DNA from 2 places in the Dorea sp. BIOML-A1 genome. Region 1 is predicted to be linked to the other one. Evidence: predicted binding sites of a transcription regulator. Region 1 holds the regulator's gene; the other holds the start of a gene.

Region 1 (7,068 bases):
TGCCGGTTTTAACGGAACCCGTTCTTTCTCTACTTCATCTGACGGATACATGCCATATGTAGTGATACCCGCACGTACAATATCCATATTCGCTTCTTTCAGATCAATGATACCTGCGCTGTTGGAGCAATGATAATACTGGAACGTAACACCTCTTTTTTTCAGTTCTTCTTTCATCCAGAGATATTTATCAAGCTGCTCATTGGTAAATGTCTTATCTGCTTCATCAGACTTGGAAAAATGTGTAAACATTCCTTCCATTACCAGGTTCGGCAGTTTACTGATCTTTGCGATTTCTTCGGCATTCTCCTCTGTAATCTGGAATCCCAGTCTTGCCATTCCAGTGTCAAGCTTAATATGTACATAGACTTTACAGCCCATGGCTTCTGCAAGCTCTGACACTTCTTTTGCCATCTCATAACTATAGACAGTCATACGTACTTCATTGCGGATCATCGTATCCCACTGATCCGGGAAAATGCATCCAAGAACCAATACCGGTTTCTTCAAACATGCATCTTTTAATAAAATAGCTTCATCCAGCGTAGCTACTGCATAACCCCAGATATAATCCTTGGGTTCCAGAAGCTTTGCAATCTGAACGGCACCATGTCCATAACCATCCATCTTGATGACTGCCATCATCTGTGTATCTTTCTGAATATTTTTCTTCATCATCTCTATATTATATTCAACCGCATCTAAATCGACTCTGGCTAAAACTCTTGTATAATGTTTCACTGCTATTCATCCTCCAGTTTCATTAATGCTTTACTGATATATTCTATCAGATCTCTTGCCATTACACTATATACGCCTTTTTCAAATTTTGCAAGGTCACCGGCCAAACCATGTACATATGTACCTAATCTGGCTGCTTTTTTCGTATCTTTTTCCTGCACCATAAAGCCTGCGATCACACCGGCCAGCACATCTCCCGAACCGGCTTTTGCCATCGCACTGTTCCCGGTAAGATTCAGGCAGATTTCATTTGCCTTATCTGCGATCAGTGTTCTGGAATCTTTTAATACACAGGTTACCTGATATCCGTCAGCGAATTTCTTCAGGATCTGTATCCGGTCTTCTCTAAGATCTTCCACAGGGATGCCTGTAAGTCTAGACATCTCTTTCATATGCGGCGTAAATATGAACTTCCGGTCTGCCAGCCGATCAAGAAGATCTTTGTTATCTGACAGAAGATTTAACCCGTCTGCATCGATCAGGCATGGAACATCCACGTACTCTATAACCGTCCGCAATAACTTCTCCGATGTTGTACTTCTTCCAATGCCGGAACCAATACACACACCGTCTGCCCACTTAAGAAGCTTTAGTACTTCTTCTTTATTAAATTCATCATAAGCCGTTATGATTGCTTCCGGCAGAAGTGTCTGCAATATCTCGCGGTTGTCCTTTGGTGTATAGATTCTGACAAGCCCGGCTCCTGTCATATAAGCCGCATGAGCATTCAAATATGCTGCACCTGCCATACCCTTACTTCCAGCGATCACAAGAAGCCTTCCATAACTTCCCTTATTAGAATCTTCCGGTCTTTCCGGAAGCATTCTACGATATTCTTCTCTTCCAAAAGAATGGATCACATCTGCATCCTGTAATAACGGCTCATGCGAAATGCCAATCTCTGCTACTGTCACTCTTCCTGCATATGCTCTGCCCTGCGCCAGCTCAAGGCCGATCTTTTTCACCTCGAATGTCACTGTATCATCTGCGTGGAATGCACAACCAAGCACACATCCCGTAGAGGCTGAAAGTCCTGATGGGATATCTACTGCAAATTTTGTACCCTGCATCTGATTCATACGTTCAATCACCTGACGATATGTACCTTCAATCTTACGGCTCAGTCCGACTCCGAACACGGCGTCTATCACTATGCTGTAGCTGTTATCCTGCGGGATATCTTCCGTGATCTTACCACCACATTCTTTAAGACGTCTTATCTGTTCCCGTGTCTCCGGTGTACAATGCTCTGGATTGCCGACCAGATAAGTATCCACAGAACACCCCATATTCTTCAAGATCCTGGCGATGGCAAATCCATCTCCACCATTATTCCCTGATCCACATACCACACAGACAGAAGAAAGATCCAGATTCTCACTTTGCATCGTCTGTACACAGGCATTTGCTGCACGCTCCATTAATTCCAGTGATGCAATGCCCAGTTCCTGAATCGTGTACTGATCGGCAGCCTTCATCTGCGCAGCATTAACCAGAAGTTTCATATATTCATTCATCTCCCATCAGATATATCTCTGCAACAAAAGAACGTGTAAAAATATGTCCGTATTCCAGACTACTCCTACACGCTTTCTTGTATTATAGTTTATTTATGGTCCTCTTTGTAACGACTGATATTGTATGACAACTGCATCAGACTTTCTGACAGATGCACATTCTCAACAACAACATTATCCGGAAGGTTCAAATCTGTATGTGCAAAGTTCCAGATCGCACGTACTCCGTTCTCAACCAGCATATTCGCAACTTCAATTGCTTTCTCTTTCGGAATCGTCAGAACTGCAATATCAATCTCATTATTCTGAACGAACGTTTTAAGATCATCCATCATACGGATCGGAACTCCACGGATGGATACTCCCTGAAGTCTTGGATTCACATCAAAGATTCCTTTCAGAATGAATCCACGGTTCTCGAAGGCTGCATAATTAGCCAGTGCCTGCCCAAGATTACCTGCACCAATGATAATAATATTGTGGTCTTCTTCCAATCCTAATATCTTTCCAATCTCTGTGTATAAATACTTAACATTATAACCGTATCCCTGTTGTCCGAATCCTCCGAAATTATTAAGATCCTGACGGATCTGGGATGCTGTTACTTTCATCCGCTTACTCAGATCGTTCGAAGAAATCCGCTCTACACCATTTTCCAACAGTTCGCCCAAATATCTGTAATACCTCGGCAATCTTCTTATGACCGCACGAGAAATCTCTCTTTCTTCCAATGTTTTCACCCTTCCAATCATAGTCTAAAATAATTATATAAAATTGAAAGATTATTGTCAAACTATTGTTGAATTTTATGCAATTTCCGTTATAATAAAGTAGCATGTGTAAATGCATTTTGAGAATACCAACGTATCAATTATCCATAACTCAGGAGGAAATATATGATATTAGCATGTCACGGGATCCAGAAATCTTTCGGTGAACACCTCATCGTCAGAGATGGATCCTTCCATATAGAAGATCACGAAAAAGCAGCTCTTGTCGGACCGAACGGTGCCGGTAAGTCCACTCTGCTCAAAATGATTGTAGGCGAATCAGCCCCGGATGACGGCAACGTCATCCTGACAAAAGGTAAGACACTTGGCTATCTTGCCCAGCATCAAGAGATGCAAAGCGGTAATACGATCTATGAAGAAGTCCGCACCGCAAAGGCCGATATAATCGCTATGGAGCGCCGTATCCGCGAGATCGAGATGGAACTTAAGCATCTCTCCGGCGACGCCCTGAACGACCGTCTGGAAACTTACAACCGCCTTACGGCCGCTTTCGAACGTGAGAACGGCTATTCTTGCGAAAGTGAGATCACCGGTGTGTTAAAGGGACTTGGATTTACGGAAAATGATTTCACCAAACCCGTCGACACTCTCTCCGGAGGACAGAAAACCCGTGTATCTCTCGGCAAGCTTCTGTTAACGAAACCAGACATTTTGCTTCTTGATGAGCCAACCAACCATCTGGATCTGAATTCAATTGCATGGCTTGAATCCTATCTTCTAAACTATCAGGGAGCTGTGCTGATCGTGTCTCATGACCGTTATTTTTTGAACAAAGTTGTCACTAAAGTTCTTGAAATCGAGCTTGGAGAACTTCGTACTTATATGGGAAATTACAGCGACTATGCAGCAAAGAAGCAGCAGCTTCGCGACATACGCCTGAAGGAATATCTTAACCAGCAGCAGGAAATCAAGCATCAGGAAGCGGTTATCGAAAAGCTTCGTTCTTTCAACCGCGAAAAATCCATCAAACGTGCCGAAAGCCGCGAAAAGATGTTGGAAAAGATGCAGACCATCGAAAAACCGATAGAAGTTAATACAGATATACATCTGAAACTGGAACCATCCTGTGTAAGCGGCAATGATGTTCTGACTATTGAACATTTAAGCAAATCTTTCCCCGGACAGGAACTTTTTACAGACGTTAATCTCGAGATCAAACGTGGTGAACATGTCGCAGTAATCGGTGATAACGGAACAGGAAAGACTACGCTTCTTAAGATCTTAAACCGAGTGGTATCTGCTGATTCCGGTACTTATACACTTGGCTCCAATGTTAAGATTGGCTACTACGATCAGGAACATCATGTCCTTCATATGGAGAAAACAATTTTTGACGAGATTTCCGATGATTATCCGACTCTTACGAATACGGAAATCCGGAATGTGCTTGCAGCATTTCTTTTTACCGGTGATGATGTCTTCAAACAGATCAGTTCTTTGAGCGGTGGGGAACGCGGACGTGTATCTCTTGCGAAACTGATGCTCTCTGAAGCAAATTTCCTGATCCTCGACGAGCCGACCAACCACTTGGACATCGCATCCAAAGAAATCCTTGAGAATGCTTTGAATGATTATACCGGCACTGTACTTTATGTCTCTCATGACCGTTATTTCATCAATCAGACTGCATCACGGATTCTGGATCTTGTCAATCATACATTTGTAAATTATATCGGAAATTATGACTATTATCTGGAGAAAAAAGAAGAACTCACTACTGCATATGCCGGAGAAGCCTCTACACCTTCATCCGTTTCAGATAACAGTACAGACAAGAATGTATCCGAGTCAAAACTCAGCTGGCAGGAGCAAAAGGAAGCCCAGGCAAGACTTCGCAAACGTCAGAATGAACTAAAAAAGACTGAAGAACGTATCGGCGAACTGGAAGACCGTGATAGTGAGATCGATGCCCTGATGATTCAGGAAGATATCTTCACCAACTCTGTAAAATGCCAGGAACTTGCAAAAGAAAAAGCCGCAATAGCGGAAGAATTAGAAGAATTATACATGAAATGGGAGGAATTAGCGGAAGACGCTTAAACGCCTGATTTATAACTTTTTAACCCGCTCCAGAAGCTTCTGGGGCGGGCTTTTATATTGCCATGCATTCGTAAGGAGCTGCCGGTGGCAGGTCCTGTAGATATATATTATCTATTTTAATTTTTCAGCAATTGCCTTAATAAATCCTTCGCTGTTCAATACGGTTGGATTTTCCAGTGTCGTGATCAATGCCAAATCTTTCGTCATCTTACCTTCTTCAATGGTATCAATGGTTGCTTTTTCAAGCTTATCTGCGAATGCTGCCAATTCGGCATTTCCATCCATCTCACCACGTTTTCTAAGAGCACCTGTCCATGCAAAAATTGTAGCTACAGAGTTTGTAGAAGTCTCTTCCCCTTTCAGATGCTTGTAATAATGACGTTGTACAGTTCCATGAGCTGCCTCATATTCATAATTTCCATCCGGTGATACCAGAACAGATGTCATCATTGCAAGAGAACCAAATGCGGAAGAAACCATATCACTCATTACATCTCCGTCATAGTTCTTACATGCCCAGATATATCCGCCTTCTGATTTCATAACTCTTGCAACCGCATCATCGATCAAAGTATAGAAATATGTAATTCCGGCTTCTTTGAACTTCTCGGCATAATCTTTGTCAAAGATTTCCTGGAAAATATCTTTGAATGTATGGTCATACTTCTTAGAGATCGTATCTTTTGTTGCGAACCACAGATCCTGCTTTGTATCCAATGCATAATTAAAGCAGCTTCTCGCAAAGCTTTCAATAGATCCGCATAAGTTATGCATTCCCTGTGCAACACCCGGTCCTGCATAGTTGTGTACCAGTTCCCTGGTCTCTGTGCCGTCTTCTGCCGTGTATACCAGTTCTACTTTTCCAGGTCCAGGAATCTTCATCTCTGTATTTTTATATACATCTCCATATGCATGTCTTGCAATAGTGATTGGTTTTTTCCAGTTTTTTACACATGGCTCAATGCCTTTTACAACAATCGGTGCACGAAATACAGTTCCGTCAAGTATTGCACGGATCGTTCCGTTCGGACTCTTCCACATTTCTTTCAAATCATACTCTTTCATACGTGCCGCATTCGGTGTGATTGTTGCACATTTTACTGCAACTTTATATTTCTTGGTTGCATTAGCAGCATCGATTGTTACCTGATCATCTGTCTCATTTCTATGTTCCAGACCCAGATCATAATATTCTGTGTTCAGTTCAATATATGGCTCCAGAAGATCTTCTTTGATCATCTTCCAGAGAATTCTTGTCATCTCGTCTCCGTCCATCTCTACGATCGGTGTTGTCATTTTAATTTTTGCCATGGTATTTGTCTCCTTTCTATCTGTTCGCGGCATCTTTTATTATTCTTCCAGATGCAGATTTTCCATCACGTGTAATATATGTTCATTTGCAAGCTGTTCTGCTTTTGCCGCATCTTTTGCCTTGATTGCTTCCAGGATTTCTCTGTGTTCTTCTATTGATTTCTCGGCACGCTCCGGTGCTTCAATAGACATCGTCCTGGCAAGCTGTACATACTTGTGAAAATCTGTTAATACATGTTCCAGGATCCTGCTGTTGGATGCCTCATACAATATCTTATGAAACTTACCATCCATTTCTGACATCTGTTCAATCTGTCCGGATCCCTTCTTATGCAAATGAAATTCTGACAGAAGAATCACTTCTTCCAGTTCTTCAATCTGCGCATCCGTAATATATTTCGTTGCCCAGTTGGCACACAGCCCTTCCAGTTGCGAACGTATCTTATAGATATCTTTCACATCTTTTCTGGTAATGGCTGTCACATACGCACCTTTATTCGGAATGATCGTAACCAGTCCTTCTAACTCCAATTGTCTTAAGGCTTCTCTTACCGGTGTTCTGCTTACCCCCAGTTCTTCACCGATTGTTACTTCCCTTAATTCTTCATGATTTTTATATACCCCATTCAGAATATCTTCCCGCAGATGCCGGAACACTCTTCCTCGTA
Region 2 (7,068 bases), on a different contig from region 1:
GATCATAACATCACCGTAAATATTATTAAAAATTCCGCGATTGTAGATAAGAAAGCGCTTCATCTGCCTCACGAGATCCGCAATGTGATCCACTGCAAAAACCCGCGCTGCATCACCTCGATCGAACAGGGACTGGATCATATATTTGTACTTACCGATCCTGAAAAGGAAGTCTACCGCTGTAAATACTGTGAAGAAAAATACGACGGAAGACGTAAATAATTTCTTTAGGACAAAAAAGAGAACCTGTCAGCTGACAAGTTCTCTTTTTTATACAAGCAAGACGATAAGCCGGGTTATGTCATTGGATGATCATCTATCTAGACCCGTCGTTGCCAGCGGGTTCAAGCGACCTACCTAAGACGTGACGGGCCGCCACATCGTCTTTATCCGGTCTTGCTTCGGATGGGGTTTACATATGCCCCTGCTGTTACCAGCAAGGCGGTAGTCTCTTACACTGCCCTTCCAACCTTACCAGGATCAGATCCTGGCGGTACATTTCTGTTGCACTATCCTTGGAGTCACCTCCACCGGACGTTATCCGGCATCCTGCCCTGTGAAGCCCGGACTTTCCTCACCTGCTGCCTTTCGGCAATTACAGCTGCGATCATCTGTCTTACTTGCATTTTTTCAAAAGCGTTTATTATTATAACACTATTTTATTAAAATAACAAATCTTTTTTATTCTGATTCTTTGCATTACACATTCACTTCAAATACCTGCCCCGGTTCTTTTACCTCTATTACACGGTCTTTGTATGGCTCTGCCTCAGGGTTCTCCATCAGACGGTCATAAACTTCGTAATCTCCCCACATATGCATCGGAAACACATATTTTGTATGGGTATGTTTCATAAAATAATCCATTCCCCACGCATACTGATTTTCCTGTCTGGGATCCAGCGGAACAAACGCTATATCAATTACAATATCTTTCAGCTTGTCAATCTCCCTCTGATAATCCTGACGCATCTGTTCATTATAGCTTTCTGTTTCTTCTTCCCAGTGCCACCAGTTCAGATCCCCCGCATGATAGATTACTTTGTCTTCCATATACACAATAAATGCAACCCCCTCATCGGTAGACTGAAGTGTCTGTACCTTTATACCATCAAAATCATATTTCTTATTTGCAGTTACATATACAGTCCGCTCTGACTGTTCCTCTGACTGTTCTTTTCCTACAATATCTGCTGAAAGGATGTACCGAACATCTGGATATTGCTCACTCCACCCGAAGATTTTTTTATTAAAATGATCATAATGCGAGTGACTGGCAAATACATAAATCTTTTTCTGCTGATCAAATTCCGGAAGGCTGCCCCTGTACCAGTCAAAAATCAGCACATATTCTTTATATTCTGCTGCAAACCCACTATGTTCCAGGTATGTAACCTTCATATCTCCTATACTTCTCCTTTGATGACCTTAACAGCATGTACAAGCTCCGGAAGTAAGTATCTTAAACTCTCCTTCACTGCCTGTGCTTTTCCCGGAAGATTAACAATCAGAGTCTCTCCACAGATTCCTGCCGCACTTCTATTCAGCATACTGCGTCTGGTGAGCTTCATTGTATGTGCCCGCATTGCTTCCGGGATTCCCGGAACCGGTCTTTCTACAATATCCATCGTTGCTTCCGGTGTACAATCGTCCGGATTGCACCCTGCTCCACCTGTGGTAAGGATCAGGTCTGCTGCTTTTCCATCTGCCAAACGTTTCATAATTGCGGACAATACTTCTCTGTCCAGCGGCAGTGCTCTCATAAATACAACTTCCAGTCCGGCTTCTTCCGCTACAAGCTTTACTGCCTCTCCGCTTTCATTCGCTTTTGTCCCTTTGTATATATCTGTATTTGCTGTAATAATTGCTACTTTCATATTGTACCTCCAACATTTATCTGTGATAGTCATATACTTCTATATTTTAACTCTTTTGTCATGATAATGCAATCTTATAAGCTTTATTTCCGACACTTACGGATGCCAAAAAACTTATTCCACGGCTTTCCGCATGTTCCCACAAAAAAAGATTCACATTTTCCATTTTCTAAAATATTGGTCAAAATGTGAATCTTTTTCTATTATCTTTTTTCGCTATTTTATTTACAGTGCTTTGCGGTACAACATCTCCACATCCTTTAATGTTGTCTGTCTTGGATTAGCCGCAATATTTCCACTCTTCATCGCATCTACAGCCATCTGCGGAATCTTGTCTTCTGTTACACCGACCTCAGAAAGAGTCTTTGGAATACCAAGAGATGCATTTAATTTCTTGATCTCTGCCACCAGCATCTCTGGTTTGAAATCTTTTACCGGCTCTTTATCTTCACTGATATAATTGTAGATTTTTTCATAGCGTCCGTGATCTGCCAGCGCATTATACTCTACGATCACAGGAAGCAGAATAGAGTTCGCCACTCCATGCTGTACACCAAAGAATGCGCTGACCGGATGTGACATAGCATGTACATCTCCCAGTCTTGCCCATGCAAATGCAATTCCGGCAAACATACTTCCTGACATCATTGCACATGCAGCTTCCTCGTCCTTTCTGTTTGCCACAAATCTACGGATATTACCACCGATCAGTTCCATTGCTTTTTCTGCCATTGCATCAGAAAACGGTGAAGCGCCAAGTGATGTATATGCTTCCCATGCATGGATCAGTGCATCAATTCCACAAGAAGCCGCAACCATCGGTGGTACAGACATGATCATCTCCGGATCTAACAGTGCATATTTTGGAAGTAATTCGTAACTGAATACTGTCAGTTTATAATTTCTGGAGGTATCTGTAATAACGGAGAACGCCGTCACTTCACTTCCCGTACCGGCTGTTGTCGGAATTGCAATGATTGGTTCGATCGGTCCCGGAACAAGATGTGCACCTTCATACTCTGTAATGGATCCGCCGTATCTTGCCAGAACACCTACCGCCTTGGCAACATCCATCGGGCTTCCGCCTCCAAGTGCTACGATACTTGTCGCTCCTGATTCCTTATATACCTTTGTCGCCGCATTTACCATATCCACTGTAGGGTTTGGAAGAATATCAAGAAAACTTACTGTTTCTATACCTTCTGTCTCCACAATATCCAGCACTTTCTGTACGACTCCTAATTTCTCCAGTCCTCTGTCTGATACTACCATCATCTTTTTAGAACCGCTTTTTTCAAGAAGCTCCGGCAGTCTTTTTAAAGAACCTACACCAAATACAATATCCTGCGGTACTTTGAACGTGTAATCTTTCATTTTTATCATCCTCCAGATTCTTATTATCTATTATGGTAAAAAAAGAGACCACACCCTGACGAGTATGGCCCCTTTACCAATTTCTAATTCATATTATAGACACGGTCATTCACAGATTTCAAGTATTTTTTCATATTTATTTACTTTTTTTCTAAATGATAATGCATACCATGCCTCCATTACTGTCATTTACGATTTTCTGCATACTATCCTGAAGTTTTTCCTGGCTTTCTTCATTGATGACCGCCATCTTATTTTTCAGGCCGTCCATAACCAGTTCTTCCACTGTTTTTCCGAATATACTGGTTTTCCAGATACCTCCTTCCATTTTTTCTTCATTTTTAATATACTGGATCAAATCTTCCGCCTGCTGCTCATTTCCAACAATCGGGGCTATCTCCGTCTCTATATTTGCACGGATCAAATGAATGGAAGGCGCCTGCGAATGAATTTTCACCCCATATTTATTTCCCTGTCTGATGATCTCCGGTTCATCCAGAATAATCTCTTCTTTTGTCGGACTGACTACTCCATACCCTTTCATCCGGACTGCTGTAAATGCATCTTCTACATTTTCATATTCATTCTTTAACATTGAAAGCTTCTTCATCGTCTTTATCAGGTCATACTGACCTGAAATTGTAGTTCCCGTCATCTCACTCAACATTTCATAATAATACTTTTCATACATATGGATCCGAATGATAACACAGCCTGTATCCATCTGTATCTGTTCTACATACCAGTCTTTTATGTAAGAACTGTCCGGTCTTCCGGTCAAAGATACCGCATCCTTAATTTCTTCAAGATTTCCAAGAATTTCTTGTATATGTTCCAGCAGATCCTGTTTGATCTTATGCGTAACCGGAAGCATTTCCACCCATTTCGGTATATAAAACTGTACCTCCGATACCGGAAATTCATACAAAACGGCCTCCAAAATCTGGTAAATATCTTCTTCTTTTATCTGTTCACAATTTACAGTCATCGCTCTGATCTGATAGGTATCTTCCAGCTTTTTGACCTTTTCTTTAGCTTCCTGTCCATGCGGTTTTTTTGAATTTACCAATACCACGAACGGTTTCCGGATCGACTGAAGTTCCCTTATCGTACGTGCCTCCGCATCTTCATAATTATCTGACGGGATATCTGTGATCGTTCCGTCTGTTGTGACCACGATTCCTATCGTTGCATGCTCACGTATCACTTTCTGGGTACCTGTCACTGCCGCTTTGGTAAATGGTATTTCTTCCTGGTACCACGGAGTTTTTACCATACGTTCATGCCCGGCCTCCTCGTATCCCGAAGCACCCTTTACCAAATATCCGACGCAGTCTATCAGACGGACCTTCACTTCAACGTCCCGGTTCAGATGTATTACTGCTGCATCTTTCGGTACAAATTTTGGTTCTGTTGTCATAATCGTTTTGCCTGCGGCAGACTGCGGAAGTTCGTCTCTTGTCTGCTCTTTCATATGTTCATCTTCCATTCTCGGCAATACCATTACATCCATAAAACGCTTAATAAATGTCGATTTTCCCGTTCTTACCGGTCCTACAACACCGATATAGATTTCTCCGTGCGTTCTTGCTTTTATATCTTTATATAACTGTTCTGTGTCCACTTTCCCTGCTCCTTCCTGCTGTGCTGTTAAAGTATATGCACTTCTTCGCTCTTTATAGAACTTGTACTACAGATCAATAGTCATTTTCTATCATTTCCGTATCTGTTTAGCATTTGATTATGCATCTGCAATTTGTTAAAATATAAGCAAAGACTAAGTTTTATTACAAAAAGGAGATTTCTTATTATGGAAAGACATCAGATTACCGGACACACCGAATTAATCGGTCTTCTGGCTTATCCTATCCGTCACTCACAGTCACCGGCAACACATAATGCAGCTTACGAAAAGTTGGGTGTTGATATCGTAAATCTGGCATTTGAAGTAGATGCACCTGAACTTGAAGACGCGATCAAAGGCTTACGTGCACTGAAACTCCGTGGTGCCAATGTTTCAATGCCAAATAAAACAATCGTACATCAGTATCTGGATGAAATCTCTCCAGCTGCCAGACTCTGCGGCGCAGTAAATACCATCGTTAACAAAGATGGCTACCTGGTCGGACACATCACAGACGGTATCGGTTATATACAGTCTTTAAAAGACAATGATATTGATCCTGCCGGAAAGAAACTGACAATTGTAGGTTCCGGTGGAGCTGCTACTGCTGTTGAAATTCAGGCTGCACTGGATGGTGTTGCTGAGATGTCTATTTTCGCAAGAGACGACAAATTCAAACAGAATGCACTGGATACGGTAAAAAAAATCAACGAAAATACCAATTGTAAAGCAACATTCTATCCACTGGAAGATCTGGACAAATTAAAAGAAGAGATGCATTCATCTTATCTTTTCACAAATGCCACAGGTGTTGGAATGAAACCGCTCGAAGGAATTACCTATATTCCTGATCCTTCTTTCTTCCGCCCTGATCTTATCGTAACGGATGTTGTCTACGCACCACACGAAACAGCAATGCTCAAAATGGCACGACATGCAGGATGTAAAACAATGAATGGTCAGGGCATGATGCTCTTCCAGGCAATTGCCGCTATCGAACTGATTCTCGGCAAACGTGTGGACAGCGAATATATGAAAGAAAAACTGGGAATTTCCTACGTTTATGAAGATTAAGGAGAAGTTTTCTATGAACACTGTAAAAGTAAGAAATCTGGAACTTGGAAACGGAATTCCGGCAATCTGCATTCCTAATGTCGGTAAGACAAAAGAGGACATCCTTTCCCTTACCCGTACATATCTTGATATGCATATGGATCTGATGGAATGGCGTATGGACTGGTATGAAGATGTCGAAGATATTGCAAAAGTCACAGAACTCGTAAAAGAACTTCGTAATGTAATGGGTGATACTCCTCTTCTCTGTACATTCCGTACAGACAAAGAGGGCGGCGTACATCCAATGTCCACAGAAAAATACGCCAAGCTCAACAAAGCCGTTGCCGCCACCGGCAATGCGGATATCATTGACGTAGAGATCTTTACGGGTGATGATATTGTAAGGGAAATGATCGATGCGATTCATGCTTCCGGCACAAAAGTCATTGCCTCTAACCATGATTTTGACAAAACGCCTGCCAAATCTGATCTTCTATACCGTCTTCGCAAAATGCAGGATATGGGAGCCGATATCCCTAAGATGGCTGTTATGCCGCAGACGAAAAAAGATGTCCTGACTCTTCTTTCCGCAACTGAAGAGATGGCATCCGACTATGCCGACAGACCGATCATCACGATGTCCATGGCGGGGCTTGGAAGTATCAGCCGTATTGCCTGTGAGATATTTGGATCCTGTCTGACATTTGGTTCCGGCGCACAGGCTTCTGCACCCGGACAGATTGGAGCAGAAGCATTACATCAGGCACTTCAGATTGTGCACGATGCACTGTAAAAAAATTCAAGCAGAGAGAGGGCCCATGGATATTCCCACAGGCCCTCATTTTATGTTTATTTTATTATTTTTATTCCTGTTTTTTCTGGGCAAGAAGCCTCTGCACTTCTTCGTTTCTTTTCGCTTCTACCTGATCCAGTTCTTCCGTTGTAAGCGCTCCCAGTTTTTTCTTCTGGAAATCCATATTTGAAAGTAACAGGTTCATTACAAAACCGACAAGCAATGCCCATCCGGATCCTTTGAATGCCAATACCGCTGCCATAACACCTGCAATACTCTTATCTGTGTTAGACTGACAGTATTCCATACCTATTCTGGCACAGACATAAGCCTGGAACAATAAT

What was found. Region 1 encodes Rex, which represses fermentation and respiration genes when NADH is low (regulators of the CRP and FNR family bind a similar motif). Its sites were predicted from a motif close to ATTGTTAANTANTTAACAAT; they were not measured.
Region 2: the regulator Rex is predicted to act here: its motif matches at 5,007-5,026, upstream of GT508_RS05605 (shikimate dehydrogenase).

The regions. Positions count from the first base shown of each region.
Region 1 is NZ_WWSA01000005.1:10,944-18,011, reverse strand. It holds gene alr (alanine racemase) at 1-741, opposite strand, end outside; gene GT508_RS03410 (NAD(P)H-hydrate dehydratase) at 744-2,246, opposite strand; gene GT508_RS03405 (redox-sensing transcriptional repressor Rex) at 2,348-2,989, opposite strand; gene abc-f (ribosomal protection-like ABC-F family protein) at 3,155-5,089, shown strand; gene GT508_RS03395 (NADP-dependent isocitrate dehydrogenase) at 5,201-6,400, opposite strand; gene GT508_RS03390 (GntR family transcriptional regulator) at 6,440-7,068, opposite strand, start outside.
Region 2 is NZ_WWSA01000009.1:47,419-54,486, forward strand. It holds gene GT508_RS05575 (aspartate carbamoyltransferase regulatory subunit) at 1-222, shown strand, start outside; RNA gene rnpB (RNase P RNA component class A) at 272-623, opposite strand; gene GT508_RS05585 (MBL fold metallo-hydrolase) at 700-1,401, opposite strand; gene GT508_RS05590 (MogA/MoaB family molybdenum cofactor biosynthesis protein) at 1,407-1,877, opposite strand; gene GT508_RS05595 (iron-containing alcohol dehydrogenase) at 2,103-3,251, opposite strand; gene spoIVA (stage IV sporulation protein A) at 3,403-4,875, opposite strand; gene GT508_RS05605 (shikimate dehydrogenase) at 5,062-5,949, shown strand; gene aroD (type I 3-dehydroquinate dehydratase) at 5,963-6,724, shown strand; gene GT508_RS05615 (hypothetical protein) at 6,795-7,068, opposite strand, start outside.